Regions from separate parts of the Arthrobacter sp. TJ-238 genome, predicted to be linked through region 4. Evidence: riboswitches for the same ligand, from Rfam matches in the RefSeq annotation. Region 4 holds a riboswitch; each other region holds the start of a gene.
The links. A riboswitch is a leader RNA that binds a small molecule or an ion and turns the genes downstream of it on or off. The one in region 4 is predicted to bind S-adenosylmethionine.
Positions count from the first base shown of each region.

Region 1 (3,840 bases), on a different contig from region 4:
TTGGAGTAGGTCCGCGCCTTCTTCCGCGGATCGAAGTCGAACTCGTCGATGAGCTGGCGGCGTAGGTTCTCATCCGCACCGCCGCGCAGTCCGGCGAGCAGGTCGATGACCTCGCCGCCGGTCAGGTTGGGCCAGAGCGTCACGTCCCCGGGAACATAGGCCACATCCCGGTGTGACCGCACCGGTTCGGCCCAGGGATCGATGCCGAACAGTCGGGCGGTTCCCGACGTGGGGCGGATAAGTCCCAAGAGGATGCGAAGGGTGGTGGTTTTTCCGGCCCCGTTGGGCCCCAGGAATCCGTGGACTTCGCCCGGCAGGACGGACAGGTCCAGGCCGGCAAGCGCGGCCGTCCGTCCAAAGCTCTTGGCGAGGCGTGAGGTGTTGATGACGGGAGATGAATCTGACTGCATGACAGGATCCGTTCCTTGGTCGCGGCCAACACGCCGCGACGGTTGCCATGGCATGCCGCAGGCGTTTCCGTTTGCGGGCCGACCAGGCTTCCCGGCTCTCCAACCCACATTTTACAAGCGGCCCGGAAGCGGTGGAAGTAGCTGATGTCAGAAAGCAGCCTTGTCCTTGGCTCGGGCCGTGCGCGTACAACATCCACTCAGGACCCGTTGCGTACCTTGATACGGGTGCGATACTTGCGCCACGGAGTACGGGAGAACGCTCTCGGGGAACGAGTTCTGGGAACAGCTCAGCGCTATGGAGGACCGGTCCGAGCGACTGCACAGGACCTACCCTGCTTTGAGCTTGCTAACTGGACAGGGTCCCTTGCCTTAACTGAGTGTGATCTTGGGAGCCGCCCAGGCGGCAGGATCGCTCCCGGAAGCCGTTCACGGCGCCCTCTTAAGGCAGTGCGCCGTCAGCGGCGGGGCCGAGGGTTATGAACATGCGCTGTGTCGGCGAGGAAGATCCGTTCGTAGATGTCGTAGACCACCGCAGCTTTCAGGTCGTTGTACCGACGGTTCCCGTCACCTTCCGTGGCCGCTTGTTTTGCTTCGGCGTAGCGCTGTCGATCCTGTACATCGGACCGGAGCCACGCGACGAACATCTCGTGGCGACGAGGCTCGATGGCGTTCGGTTCCCAGATGTGCAGATTCGTGTTGGGGTCACCGAAGGTGAGCTGTCGGTGCGTGTCACCGGCCACGTCGTCCCGAAAGATGAGTCGGAAGCCTACTGATTCGAGCAGGGGGACGAACGCGGCTTCGTCGGCAACGTGGGGGACCGTGAGATCGATATCGATCACGGGCTTGGCGAGGAGGCCCGGTACGGCCGTCGAGCCGATATGACGGATCTGCATTACCTGGTCGGGAATCGTCTTGCTGATGAGTTGATGCATGAGGGCGAACTGGGTCGCCCACGCTATCCGGTGTGCTTCCGGGGGACCGGGCGGTGTTTGGCGATACGCGGTGCGGGCGGTCTGACGGCGGTAGTTGGCGTCATCACGAAACGGCCTCCACAGCGGATGTGTTGTCACGACTTCAGAGTGTTCCACGCTTCCACGCTTCCGCGCCGTCCACCGCGCGATTGCGCGCCTCCGGCCTCGTCCGGGGCACCCCGATCCGCGTCTGGATCCCCGCGGCACTGCTGGCCTTCCTCGTGCTGGCCGCCGTCGCTCCTTCCGTCTTCCTCCGCCAGGACCCCTTCGAGATCGACCCGGCGAACGCCTTCCAGTCCCCGGACGAGGAAGCGCCGTCCTTGCCCGCACGTTCCGTGCCGGGCCGAATGCTCACCTTGGGCACCCACTACAGCGCGGGGTGCCGTCCAACAAACCAGAGTTCTGCGTTGGAACCCTTGATTCTGCTCCGAGGCCGGGTCGGGTTCGACGGCGGGTCCAGAGGCACCTGTCATCTCGCGTCGCGAAGCGCCTCAGGTAGAAGCACTCCGCCCGTAGAGGGAGACGACGAGGAGGATGATGACTCCGTAGATGAGCTGCTGAATGTTCGCCCCGAGGTTCAGGACGGTTACGAGCGTCGAGACCTGAGCGAGCACGAGTGCCCCTCCGACGGTGCCGACGACCGATCCCCGTCCTCCGAAGATCGAGGCGCCCCCGATGACCACTGCCGCGACCGAGGACAGCAGATAGCTCGCTCCCATCGTCGCCGACGCCTGCTGGTAGTAGCCCACGATCACGATGCCGGCGAAAGCTGCCAGGACGCCGCTCACGATGTAGCCACCGATCCGGATACGGTCCACAGGGAGACCCCCGAGCCGCGCGGCCTCGGCCGCGGAACCGACGACGAACAGCGACCGCCCCCATCCCGTGAAGCTCAGCACAATCTGCAGCACTCCCATGAGAATCAGTCCCAGCAGCAGCACCGAGGCCATCTCGACGCCGAACACCGAGATCTTTGCCGAGGTGATTTGGATGACGAACTCGGGGATGGCGGTGAGCTCCGAGAAATTGAACACCAGGAGTATGACTCCGAACAGCAGTCCGTTCATGGCTATCGTCGTCACGATCGGAGTGAGCCCGAGTTTCGAGATGACCAAGCCGTTGAGGAAGCCGATCACGGCCCCGGTGAAGAGCGCGGCCAGAAACGCGCCCATCGGACCCAGCGGGCCCGCGAGACCGAGGAACGCCAGGGCGGAGAAGGCGAGCGTGTTCGGGACCGACAGATCGATGCCGGCCTGGATGACCGCGACCGTCTGACCGAAGGAAGCGATCGCGAGGATGATCGCGAAGGTCGCCGTGCCGATCAGCGAATCTATCGTGACGAGGTTCGGACGGATGAGACCTCCGATCCCGAACAGCACAAGGAAGGCGATGAGGGGCCAGACGCTGCGGGGAACGGCGGCCGCGACTCGACGGACCGATCCGGATCCTGGTGGCCTGCCGGTCATCTTCGGGGTCGGGGAGTGCGTGACGGGTGAGTCCCTGACGGTCATGATCGGATTCCCTTCAGGGCGGAGGTCGTTCTGGCCCAGACCACCGGGAGTCCGACCACTGTGAAGATGATGAGCGCGCTGATGACGTACTGCCAGTAGGAGTTGATACCGGCGAAGAAGAGGAGGTTCCCGATTAAGCCGAGCGTGCAGGCTGCGAGGACCGTGCCGATGATGCTTCCCCGGCCGCCCGTGAAGGCGGCGCCGGCGAGCGCGACAGCGGCTATCGAGCTCAGGAGGTAGGCGTCTCCACTCCTGGGATCACCCGTGACCGTGGATGCGGCGAGCATCATGGCGCCGGCGGACGTGACCATTCCTGCCAACCCGAAGGCGAGCAGCTTCGTGAGCCGCGCGTCGATGCCGGCGGCCCGCACGCTCTCCATGCTCGATCCGACCCCGTAGATGTGCCGCCCGAGCGCGGTGCGCTGCAGGAGGAGCCACAGGAGCGCAGCCACGACCGCCAGCCAGACCAGTGAGATCGGGAGATAGGGCAGCAGTTCGCCGCTCGTGGCGAGGTAGATCTCCTTGGTGACCCCACCGCCGGGCCGGTCGAGCACCTCACGGGCGAGGGAGCCGAAGATGAATGCGCTTGCCAACGTCACGGCAATGGCGGGTAATCCGCCGTAGGCCACCAGGAAGCCGTTGAACAGTCCGCAGGTAAGTCCGACTCCGAGCGCGAGGAGGAGCGCGACGGGCGGCGGGACGCTCTCGAGCTGTGTCGCGAACACGACGTTGCAGAGGCTCATGATGGCACCGATCGAGATATCTATCCCGCCGACAAGGACGACGAGGAGCTGCCCGAGGGCGACCAGGGCCAGAGGCACCACGAGGTTGGCCGCGGTCTGCAACTGGAACCGGGTGAGGAGTTCCGGGTTGATGATGACATAGACGAGGAGAAACACGACGAACGCGCAGATCGGCGCGATGCCACCCTCACGGCGCAGCCGGGTC
Region 1 is NZ_JBZCNH010000006.1:232,495-236,334, forward strand. Features, by position in the region: gene AC4D2O_RS14580 (ABC transporter ATP-binding protein) at 1-410, opposite strand, end outside; gene AC4D2O_RS14585 (GrpB family protein) at 866-1,498, opposite strand; SAM riboswitch class IV at 1,693-1,803, opposite strand; gene AC4D2O_RS14590 (ABC transporter permease) at 1,873-2,892, opposite strand; gene AC4D2O_RS14595 (ABC transporter permease) at 2,889-3,840, opposite strand, start outside.
Region 1: it holds a riboswitch for S-adenosylmethionine, as region 4 does, so the genes downstream of both, AC4D2O_RS14585 (GrpB family protein) here and AC4D2O_RS09295 (ABC transporter substrate-binding protein) in region 4, are expected to answer to the same signal.

Region 2 (3,840 bases), on a different contig from region 4:
GGGCACTGTATATCCTCGCCAGGTCGGACGTCAGCAGGTCTCTGCCGGCCGACGACCCCCTTCCGCTGCGCGGTGGGGCCGAAAGACCCTAGAGGGATGCGCCGATCAGGTGCACAATTGCGGAACTCGAGGACCGACACGAGCCCTGGGTCGACGAAGGCGCGCGTCGACCACCCACCGTCGGACCATTCGTCGCGCGCCCTTCCCACCGAAGGAGACCGCCATGACCACAGAACAGTCGGAGCCCCGACCCGTGAGTCTGCCTGCCACCGCTCCCCCCTCAGGGGAACGCATCCAGCGCGGCGCACCCGCGCTGTCCGAGTCCGACCTCAAACGCCAGTGCGAGCGTCGCCGTGAAGCGGAGCGGAAGCTCGCCCTCCACATCCAGCGGTACAGGGAGACGCACCCTCTTCCTCTGAGCCACTGACACCCGTCCCGACCGAAGCGTTCCCGGTTCCACCGGGATCGGGAACGCTTCCGCGAGGGTCGGAACCCGTACGCTCTCTCCATGGACGCACGCCTCCACTTCGTCACCGTCGCCGCGCGGGACCTCGACGCCGCGCGGACCTTCTACAGCGAAGGGCTCGGGTGGACGCCGACTCTCGATGTGCCCGACGAGGTGATCTTCTACCAAGTGGCTCCGGGAGTGCTCCTCGGGCTGTTCCTCGCCGGTAAGTTCGCCCAGGACCTCGGGCTCGACGCCACACCGGTACCGTCGGGCATAGTGCTGTCCCACAATGTCGACGGCCCGGAAGAGGTCCGCGCCGCCGTCGCTGCCATGATGCGCGCCGGCGGCACCCCTGTCCAGGAGCCGCAGGAGAGCGTCTTCGGCGGCATCTTCCGCGGGCTCGTGCGCGATCCGAACGGAATCGTGTGGGAGATCGCCCATAATCCCGGGTGGCGCATCCTCGACGACGGCACCGTCACCCTTCGCTGAAATGCACCGCAGGACATTCCGTCCACTCCACGGCAATTCGCGCCGTGTCATATTTCTTTTTATTGGTCGGACGCCCCGGGCATCTGCCTATAGTTGGTTCCAGCTTCAAGAGACGCGATCGTAAAGCTCCGACTGGATCGCGCGCCAACCCCATGTTCCTGGGTGGTTCGGATGACGAAGCGGCCTTCTCCTCGGCACACAGTGCCGGTCCGGTGCGGGCAAGAGCACTTCGAAAGGCACTCATCGTGAGCTGTACCGCCCTCCCCTAGCAGGATCCCGGCGCCCTCGGTGCGTCTTTTCCCTTCACTCTCCTTTTCATTCTCCTTCCGGACGCAATATGCTCCGCGCTGCGCCGGAACGACTCTTGAGGAATTTCCCATGAACGCACCCTTAATTCGTCCTGCCCGAAATCGAAACCGCTCCGGGAACGCCACGGTCCTGGCCGCGGTGGGCCTCCTCGTCCTCCTGGCCGGCTGCGCCGGTCCGGCGAATTCGTCCGCCGTCACCGGTGGCGAGCCGGTCTCCGGCGGCGTCCTGGACGTGTCCATCTCGGCCGAGCCGGGCTGCCTCGACGGCCACGGCATCTCCGCCACGCAGCAGCAGTTCCTCGGCCGCCTGATCTACGACAACGTGGTGACCCTCGACGAGAACGGGGACATCGCGCCGTACCTCGCCGAGTCCTGGGATGTTTCGGAGGACGGCAGGACGTACACGTTCCGCCTCAAGCAGGGGGTCACGTTCAGCGACGGCTCGCCCTGGAACGCGGAGGTCCTCGGGCAGAACTTCGAGCACATGAGGGACCCCGCCACGAAGTCACCCCTCGCTGCCGCGTACATCGCCCCGTACGTCGACGGCACGGTGCTCGACGAATACACCTTCGAGGCCCACCTCGCCTACCCCTACACCCCCTTCCTCTACACCCTCGCCCAGTCCTGGCTCGGCATGAACTCCGGCAAGGCCATCACCGAGGCGCCCGAGACGCTGTGCCAGAAGCCGATCGGCACAGGGCCCTTCACCGTCGCCGACTACCGCCCCGGCCAGAGCATCAGCTACACGAAGCGGGAGGGCTACGCCTGGGCGCCCGAGTGGCTGGACGGTGACGGTGCCGCGTACCTCGACGGCGTCGAGGTCACCCTCGTCAGCGAACCCGTCATCCGCCACCAGTCCCTCGTCTCGGGCCAGTACGACCTGACGGAGAACCTCGCGCCGCAGAACGCCTCGGCCGTGCAGGCCGACCCGAACTTCACGTACGAGAACCTCGCCCGGACCGGCAACCCCTACGTCCTCAATTTCAACCTGAATCGTGCACCGTTCGACGACCTCGCGGTGCGGCAGGCGTTCGCCGCCGCAGTGGACACGAAGGCCGTCACGGAGAGCCTCGGCTTCGGCACCTACACGCCGATCGACGGCTTCCTGTCCAGGGAGAGCAGGTACTACGACCCGACTGTCGAGGGGGTCCTCACGTATGACCCCGAGCGCGCGAACCAGCTGCTCGACGACGCCGGGTGGACCGGGCGTGACGGCGAGGGCTTCCGCACGAAGGACGGGAGCAGGCTGACGGTCGAGGTCCCCACGGTGGAGAGTTCCACGCCGAGCCCACTGCTCGTGCAGCTGCAGGGAGAGGCCCGCAAGGTGGGCTTCGACCTGCGGATCATCCAGCTTCCTCAGGCACAACTGACGGAACTCCGTTACGCCGGCGACTACGACGCCCTGGCCGGCGTCTGGCACACCAACACCACCGACGTCCTGTTCATCCGCTACCACTCCTCCGAGATCACGGGTGAGCGGATCGGCCAGAACTCGTCCTACGTCGACGACCCCCAGCTCGACGCCCTGCTCTCCACGGCCCGCGAGGCCGACGACGGGCCTGTGGCCGAAGAAGCGTACTCGAAGGCGCAGCACCGGCTGCTCGAGATCGTGCCCGGCGTACCGCTCTACGAGAACCCGAGCCAGTTCGCGTACGCGAACACCCTGCACGACGTCGCGGTGGACACCTCCCACCCGGTGCCCGTCCTCACCTACGCCTGGAAGGCCGAGTAGGTGACCGTGCTCCGCCGCGTCCTCACGCGACTCGCAATCGGGATCGGCGTCCTCTGGGGAGCCGCGACGCTGACGTTCCTCGCCGTCTACCTGATCCCGGGCGACACCGCGCTGCTGATCCTCGGCGGGCCCGACGCACGGCCCACGGAGGAGACGCTGGCGCAGGTCCGCGCCGATTACCTCCTCGACCAGCCCCTCCTCGTGCAGTACGGCAGCTACCTCGGCAACCTGGTGCAGGGCGACCTCGGGCAGTCCTACAGGCTGCGCCTGCCCGTCTCGGTGGCGATCGGGCAGCAGATCGGCGCGACGGCGGCACTCGCGGCGTCCGCCGTCGCCGTCGCGCTGCCCCTGACATTCGTCGTGGCGATCCTGTCCGCGCAGCGCGCCTCCTGGATCCGGTCGATCGTCTCCGGCATCGAGGTGGTCTTCGCCGCGACGCCGACGTTCATCATCGGGTTCGCGCTGCTGATCGTCTTCTCGTTCACGCTGCGCTGGTTCCCCATCGGCGGGAACCAGGGACCGGCCGCGCTGGTCCTCCCGGCCCTCACCCTCGCCCTCGCAGTCTTCGGGACCCTCTCCCAGGTGCTGCGGAACGAACTCGAGGACGTCCTGGAACAGCCGTTCATCCTGACGGCCCGCTCCCGCGGCATGCGCGACCTCCCGGTCCGGATCCGGCACGCACTCCGGCACGCGGCCATCCCGGTCATGACCATGTCAGGTTTCGTCGTGGCCGCGCTGCTCGGCGGGTCCGTGGTCGTCGAGACCCTCTTCAGCAGGCAGGGCATCGGGTCGCTGACCCTGGCCTCGGTCTACAACAAGGACCTGCCGGTCATCCTCGGGATCGTGCTGCTGTCCGCCGCGGT
Region 2 is NZ_JBZCNH010000003.1:16,134-19,973, reverse strand. Features, by position in the region: gene AC4D2O_RS06190 (hypothetical protein) at 224-427, shown strand; gene AC4D2O_RS06185 (VOC family protein) at 509-937, shown strand; SAM riboswitch class IV at 1,041-1,168, shown strand; gene AC4D2O_RS06180 (ABC transporter substrate-binding protein) at 1,316-2,977, shown strand; gene AC4D2O_RS06175 (ABC transporter permease) at 2,978-3,840, shown strand, end outside.
Region 2: it holds a riboswitch for S-adenosylmethionine, as region 4 does, so the genes downstream of both, AC4D2O_RS06180 (ABC transporter substrate-binding protein) here and AC4D2O_RS09295 (ABC transporter substrate-binding protein) in region 4, are expected to answer to the same signal.

Region 3 (3,840 bases), on a different contig from region 4:
AGCATGTTGACGGACACCACGAAGTAGCGGTCGGTGTCCACCGTGCGGCCGGGCCCCACGAGGGCGTCCCACCAGCCCTCCTCCGAGGCGCCGCGCGCCACGTGGGAGCTGCCCGTCAGGGCGTGCTGCACGAGCACGGCGTTGGAGCCATCCGGGTCGAGCCGCCCCCAGGTCTCGTAGGCGAGCTGGACATCGGGCAGCTCGCCCCCGGTCTCCAGGGCCAGCGGCCCGATCGGCAGGACGCGCAGCAGTCCGTCTCCCGACGGTGCGCCGCCGATCCCGGGGTGCGACGGCGCAGCAGGGTAGGCAGCAGGGTAGGTGGTCACGAAGGGTTAGGCTCCTTTGGCGGCGCGGAAGCCCGCGTCGAGGTCGGCGAGGATGTCGTCGATGTTCTCCAGGCCCACGGCGAGCCGCACCAGGCCCGGACGCACGCCGGCCGCGAGCTGCGCCTCCGCCCCGAGCTGGCTGTGCGTGGTCGACGCCGGGTGGATGACGAGCGAGCGGACGTCACCCACGTTCGCGACGTGGGAGTGCAGCTCGAGGCCGTCCACGAAGCGCTTGCCCGCCTCCAGCCCGCCGGCGATGTCGAAGCTGACGATCGCCCCCGTGCCGTTGCGCCCGTACTTCTTCCCGCGCTCGTACCAGGGACTGGAGCTGAGCCCCGCGTAGGCGACGCCCTCGACGTCGTCGTGCCCCTCGAGCCACTCGGCGACCGCCTGCGCGTTCTGCACGTGGCGCTCCAGGCGCAGGCTGAGGGTCTCCAGCCCTTGGGCGATGAGGAAGGCGTTGAAGGGCGACACGGCGGACCCGAGGTCGCGCAGCAACTGCACCCGCGCCTTCAGGATGTACGCGAGGTTCGCGCCGAGCGCGCCGCCCACCCCGAGGTCGCGTGCGTAGACGAGCCCGTTGTAGCTCTCGTCCGGCGTGTTGAAGCCGGGGAACCTCTCCGGGTACTTTGCGAAGTCGAAGTTCCCCGAGTCCACGATCACGCCGGCGATCGCGGTGCCGTGCCCGCCCAGGTACTTCGTGGCGGAGTGCACCACGATGTCCGCGCCCCACTCGATCGGCCGGATCAGGTACGGCGTGGACAGCGTATTGTCCACGATCAGGGGCAGCCCGTGCTCGTGGGCGACGGCGCTGATGCCCTCCAGGTCGAGGACGTCCTGCCGCGGATTGGAGACCACCTCGCCGAAGAACAGCTTGGTGTTCGGGCGGATGGCGGCCCGCCATTGCCCGAGGTCGTCCGGGTCCTCCACGAAGGTGGTCTCGATACCGAACTTCTTCAGGGTGTGCTTGAAGAGGTTGTAGGTGCCGCCGTAGAGGCTGGGACTGGCCACGATGTGGTCCCCGGCCTCGGCGACGTTGAGCACGGCGAAGGTCTCCGCGGCCTGCCCGGAGGCGAGCAGCAGCGCGCCGACCCCGCCCTCGAGGCTCGCGATCCTGGTCTCGACCGCCTCCTGCGTGGGATTCCCGATACGCGTGTAGATCGGGGCGAGCTCCGTCAGCGCGAACCTGTTCGCGGCGCTCTCCGCGCTCGGGAAGACGAACGACGTCGTCTGGTAGATGGGCAGCGCACGCGCCCCCGTGGCTGGATCCGGCACCTGGCCGGCGTGGATCTGGCGTGTCTCAAAGGACCAATCGTTGGACATGGTGCTCCCTGTCGAAGGGGCCCCTCCTCGTCCGCTGCTCCTGCCGACGGGTCACCGCCGAAGGAAGCATCGACTCCGCAGGAGCCCGCGCTTGCGCGACGCCGGTCTGGCGCCGCACCTGGTCCTCACCCGGGGCACCCCACCGCGGTTGGAGGGTTGCCGGCCAGCAAGCCGGGGCTTCGTGCTGGCACTCATGACCTGCATCCATGGAAACCCATATGGGCGGATCCGGCAACACGTGTGACATTGCGTGAAGGAGGGCGCACCGTGCGCCCGGTGCAGCGGCAGGATCAGGAGTAAGGGGAGCCTAAGTCGAGACGTACATCACTTAGTGCCACACTGTCGGCATGCGCCTGGACCACGTCTCTTACGCCTGTGAACCCGATGGACTTGCCGCGACTGCCGATCGCATCTCGGCCCGGCTCGGCATGGAGCCGGTGAAGGGCGGGGTGCATCCCCGCTTCGGCACCCGGAACATGATCTTCCCGCTGGCCAACGGTCAGTACCTCGAGGTCGTCGAGGTCCTCAACCACCCCGCGTCGGACAAGGCGCCGTTCGGCCAGGCCGTCCGCGCCCGGTCCGAGGCCGGCGGCGGCTGGATGGGCTGGTGCGTGGCCGTGGACGACCTGGGCCCCTTCGAGGAGCGCCTCGGCCGCAGCGCGGTCCCCGGCAACCGCAAGTTCCCCGACGGCCAGGAGCTCACCTGGCAGCAGATCGGCATCAAGGGGCTCATCGCTGATCCCCAGGTCCCCTACCTGCTGCGGTGGGACGACGGGACCGAGCCCCTGCATCCCTCGAAGGCCCGCCCTGCCTCGGTGAAACTGGACTGCCTGACCATCGCCGGCTCCTCCGAGCGCGTCACGGAATGGCTCGGCACGGACGTCGAGGCGACGCTCGACGGCGTGCAGGTCCAGTGGATCGCGCCCAGGGGCACGCCGGGCATCATGTCCGTGACATTCGAGACCGCCGACGGCCGCATCGAGATCTGACGCGTCGTATCACCAGGAAGTCGTATCACCAGGAAGGGACCGGACGATCCGTCCGGTCCCTTCCTCGTCCGCCCGTTCGCGCTGTGCGCGTGGATCAGGCGTGCGTGTAGGTGAGGCAGTCCGCGGCCTCGGCGCCCGGACCCACCTTCACCGCGGCGGCCGTGCACAGCAGGTCGTGGTTGAACGAGCACTCCGAACGCTGGCAGGCCCCGACATGCGCGAGCATCTTCGGGAGGCCGCCGCTGATCGACGTGTCGATGAAGGTGGCGCAGGACGCGTGCTCCTCGCTCCCGGACACCGTGATGGCGACGGCTGTACAGCCGTCGTGGTTGAACGAGCAGTTGTGGACACTGCACTCGGAGACACTCGTGACGACGCTCATCGTTCCTCCTGGTTCACCCCGTAGCGGCCCGGCTGGAACCGTGCGCTCCTGACTGGATGAATTCACGGTAACACCGCAATTGTCGGATAATTTAGTCATGATTTCCGTCCGCAAATAAGGAAAGCAAGGCTTCGCTTATTCAGCCGCCGATACCGATGGCGGGCCCGAGGAGCGCGAACCCGACGAACCCCGCGGTGTCGATGAGGGCGTGGGCGATCACGAGCGGCATGACCCTCCGGGTGCGCGTGTAGAACCAGGCGAACAGCAGTCCCATCAGGACGTTCCCGATGAACGGCCCGAACCCCTGGTACAGGTGATAGCTGCCGCGCACCAGCGCGCTCGTGAGGATGATGGCGGGCGTGGACCAGCCGAGCTCCCGCAGACGGATGAACAGGTAGCCCACCACGATGACCTCCTCCAGCACCGCGTGCCGCACCGCGGACAGGACAAGCACAGGGACGGTCCACCAGTAGGAATCGAGGGCGGCGGGGACCAGGGCCGTGGTGATGCCGAGGGCGCGGCCGCCGGCGTACACGCCGAGGGTGCCGACGCCGATGATCACCGCGAGGCCCACCCCGAAGCCGACCGTGCGCAGCGGTTTCTCGAACGTGAACCCGAGGCGCCGGAACGCCGACACCCCGTGCCCGCCGAGCAGGAACAGCACGAGTGCCACGGGCACCAGCGCGAAGAGGATGCCCAGGAGCTGGTAGGCGAGGTCGAAGTACTGCCGGTCGTTGAGCACCGGGTTCAGGGTGGTGGTCTGCGCCGCGAGCGGCCCCCGTGTGAGCTTCTCCGCCAGGTTCACCACGGCGTACACACC
Region 3 is NZ_JBZCNH010000007.1:148,802-152,641, forward strand. Features, by position in the region: gene metX (homoserine O-acetyltransferase MetX) at 1-278, opposite strand, end outside; gene AC4D2O_RS15795 (bifunctional o-acetylhomoserine/o-acetylserine sulfhydrylase) at 333-1,649, opposite strand; SAM riboswitch class IV at 1,732-1,848, opposite strand; gene AC4D2O_RS15800 (VOC family protein) at 1,997-2,638, shown strand; gene AC4D2O_RS15805 (DUF1540 domain-containing protein) at 2,733-3,020, opposite strand; gene AC4D2O_RS15810 (CPBP family intramembrane glutamic endopeptidase) at 3,160-3,840, opposite strand, start outside.
Region 3: it holds a riboswitch for S-adenosylmethionine, as region 4 does, so the genes downstream of both, AC4D2O_RS15795 (bifunctional o-acetylhomoserine/o-acetylserine sulfhydrylase) here and AC4D2O_RS09295 (ABC transporter substrate-binding protein) in region 4, are expected to answer to the same signal.

Region 4 (3,840 bases):
CAGTCCCAGACCGATGAGCAGGATGATCACGACGGCGGGGAGCCCGCGGAAGATGTCCGTGTAGATGCGCGCGATCCAGCGGAGCACCCGGTTGCGGGAGATCCCCATGATCGCGAGGATCATGCCGACGATCGTCCCGATGATCCCCGAGGCCAGCGCGAGCATGAGCGTGTTCGGCAGGCCGACGGTCAGGAGGTCCGGCAGGACGGCGGCCATCGCCTCCCAGTCGAAGAAGGTTTTTCCGAGTTGTTCCAGGGCGTCCATGCAGGGACCGCTACTTTACTTCCACGGCTTTGCTACCGGGCTTCCAGTCGGTGGGCATCTCGCGGTCCGGGTACCACTCCTTTGTGAGCTCGGTCCAGGTGCCGTTGGCGATCACGGCGTCGAGACCCGCGTTCAGGGCGTCGATGAGCGGCTGGTTCTCGCTGTTCACGGCGTACGCGGTGAAGTTCTCGGTGTTGATGATCGTCTCGGCGATCGTGGTGTCGTCGCCCTCCTTCACCTGGCCGGTGGCCTGCTGCGACGGTGCCACCCAGGCGTCCACCTGCCCGTTCTTCACGTTGGCGTAGACGGTGTTGTAGTCCGGGAAGCGCACGGGCTCGAGGCCCAGGGTGTTGGTGACGTAGTCGTCCTGGACGGTGCCCTGGACCACCCCGACGCGCGTGCTCTCGGACAGGGAGTCGAAGCCGGTGACGGAGGAGTCGGTCTTCGCGACGACGGCCATGTAGCCGAAGTCGTAGCCGTTGGTGAAGCCGACGTTCTCCCGGCGGGCCTCGGTCGTGGAGATCGAGGAGGATCCGACGTCGTACTGCTTGTTCTGCACCTGGGCGAGGAGCGCCGAGAAGTCCGTGGAGGCGAACTCCACCTCGAGGCCCAGCTTGTCGCCGATGGCGCGCAGCAGTTCGTTGTCGTAGCCGGTGAAGACGCCGTCCTCCAGGAAGATGTTCGGCGGGGCGTCCGAGAGCGTGCCGACGCGCAGCGTGCCGTCGGTGATCAGGCCGAGGTCCGCCGGATCGATCTCCTCGACCGGGGTGGTGGTCTCGGTGGTGTACTTGTCCAGCGACTGCTGGTCGCTGCCGGCCAGGGCGTCGGTGGTCTCGGTGGGTTCGCTGCTGCTGGAGCTGCCGCAGGAGACCGTCAGGGCGAGCAGGGGCACGGTCAGTGCGGTGAGGACCTTACGGGAGAGGTTCATGGTGTCCTTCGTGGTGGCGGGCCCGGGAACGGGCGCGCTGGGTGGGGTGCTGGGGACGCCGGAGGCCGGCGGGAGGACTGCTGGCTGCTGGGTGACACGCTCGCTGTTCTGGGCTGTGCGCGCTGTGGCGGTCGGACCGGGCCGAAAACCGGGGAAGGACCGCACGACGCCGTACTTGCCAACCGGGGGACTGGACCCGGCGGCCGAATCTTCACCTGGAGCACCCCACTACGGGAGAGGGTTGCTGTCCAGCCGGCCAGGGCCGATGGCTGGAACTCTTGATTTGAGCAAAACGCTAGGGCAGCACGGAGTGTCCGGTCAAAACGGGATCACGGATATTGCGCCGCTTGACGCGGGAATCCGGGGGATCAGGGGCGGGGTGTGGCCGACTTCACACGAATCGGTCCACGAGCGCGGTCAGTTCCTCGGTCAGGGCCGAGGAGGTGCGGATCTCCTGCCCGTCGAGCGAGAGGACGGGCACGAGGAGCCGGATGCTCGAGATGAGCCACACGGCATCGGCGTCGAGGAGGTGGTGCGGTTCGAGCGGCCCGTACCCGAGGTCCCACCCCTGCTCCTTCGCCGCGGTGAACAGCGCGGCCTGCGAGGTGCCGGCCAGGATGCCGCTCTCGAGCTGCGGCGTGACGAGCGTCTTCCGCCCGTCGCGCACATAGGCGAGCAGCACGGTGGACGTGGGCCCCTCGAGGATCTTGCCGTCGGATGAGGTGAAGATGACGTCATCCGCGCCGGACGCCTTCGCGTGGCGGATCGCGGCCATGTTGACGGCGTAGGAGAGCGTCTTGGCGCCCATGAGCAGCCACGGTGCGCGCTGCGCCACGGTGCTGTCGTACCCGCGCTCGAGGAACAGGACCCTCACGCCCGCCTCGCGCTGCGCCAGCGTGGCCGCCGGGACGGGCGCCACCTGTACCCACGCCGTCGACCGTCCCGCGCCCTCCACGCCGCGGGTGGCCACGAGCTTCACGACGGCGCTGCCCAGGTCCGGCTCGGCGCTCGCGAACTCGCCGAGGGCGGTCCGGATGGCACGGCTCCAGGCGTCCGCTTCCGGCACCACCAGGTCGAGGGCCGCGGCCGACGACGCGAGCCGCGCCAGGTGCGCCTGCTCCTTGCGGGGCGTCCCGTCGACGGCGAGCATCGACTCGAACACGCCGTCGCCGCGCGTGGCGCCGAGATCGGTGATCATCAGCTGCGGCTGCGAGGCATCCGCGATCCTGCCGTCGTCGTGGCCGGGGTCGAGGAACACGAGAACCGTCATGGGCCCCAGCCTAGCGGGAGGCCCGGCAGCGTCAGGTGATTCCGACCTTCCGGGTGAACAGCTTCTGCAGCAGGATGAAGGCGAGGAGCAGGGCGCCGATCACGATGCGCGTCCACCAGGAGCTCAGCGTGCCCTCGTAGGAGATGAACGTCTGGACGATGCCGAGGACGAACACCCCCGCGAGGGAGCCGAGCACGTACCCGTACCCGCCGGTCAGCAGCGTGCCGCCGACCACCACCGCGGCGATCGCGTCGAGCTCCAGCCCCGTGGCGGCCAGGCTGTACCCGGAGAGGCTGTAGAAGGAGAACAGGATCCCGGCGATCGCGGAGCACACGCCGCTGATCCCGTACACGAGCACCTTGGTGCGCGGGACGGCGAGGCCCATGAGCACCGCGGAGGACTCCCCGCCGCCGATCGCGTACACGGTGCGGCCGAAGCGCGTCTGGTGCAGCACGTAGAACGCGACGGCGACGACGAGCAGGGCGATCACGACGCCGGGAGAGACGAACAGCTTCCCCGCCAGCGGGATCCTCGCCTGGGCCATCGACGTGAAGAACGGGTCGGTCACGGTGATGGAGTCGACGCTGATGACGTAGCAGAGGCCGCGGGCCAGGAACAGCCCGGCGAGGGTCACGATGAACGGCTGGATCTCGAAGACCTGGATGACCAGGCCCATCGCGAGGCCGAAACTCGCCCCCGTCAGGAGCACGAGGAGGATCACCGCGACCGGGTTCCAGCCGGCCTGCAGGAGGGCCGCGGCGATCATCATGGACAGCGCGACGACGGACCCGACCGACAGGTCGATGCCCCCGGTGAGGATCACGAACGTCATGCCGACGGCGAGCACGATCAGGAAGGTGTTGTCGATCAGGAGGTTCAGGAAGACCTGCCCGGACAGGAACCCGGGGTACATGGCGGCGCCGACGGCGAACATCGCGACGAACAGGCCCACGGTCGCCAGTGTGGGGGCGTACCGTGCCTTGCCCTGGAGGCGGCTGATCCGGGAGCGGTCGAGCGGGGCGGAGGTGCGGGTGAGGACGGACATCAGGCGGCCACCTCCACCCGCGGCTGCGCGGGGACAAGGGGCCTGCGTCGCCCGAAGAGGGTGCGGGCCCGGGGGGACTGCAGGAGGCAGACGGCGATCACCACGAGCGCCTTGAACACCAGGGTCGCCTCGGGCGGGATGCCCAGCGTGTAGACGGTGGTGGTCAGGGTCTGGATGATGAGCGCCCCGACGAGCGTCCCCACCAGGCTGTAGCGGCCACCGGCCAGCGACGTGCCGCCGATGACGACGGCGAGGATCGCGTCCATCTCGATGTAGAGGCCGGCGTTGTTGGAGTCCGCGGCGGTGACGTTCGAGCTGATCATGAGGCCCGCG
Region 4 is NZ_JBZCNH010000004.1:85,518-89,357, forward strand. Features, by position in the region: gene AC4D2O_RS09290 (amino acid ABC transporter permease) at 1-264, opposite strand, end outside; gene AC4D2O_RS09295 (ABC transporter substrate-binding protein) at 275-1,192, opposite strand; SAM riboswitch class IV at 1,359-1,476, opposite strand; gene AC4D2O_RS09300 (aminodeoxychorismate lyase) at 1,584-2,462, opposite strand; gene yjfF (galactofuranose ABC transporter, permease protein YjfF) at 2,494-3,507, opposite strand; gene AC4D2O_RS09310 (ABC transporter permease) at 3,507-3,840, opposite strand, start outside.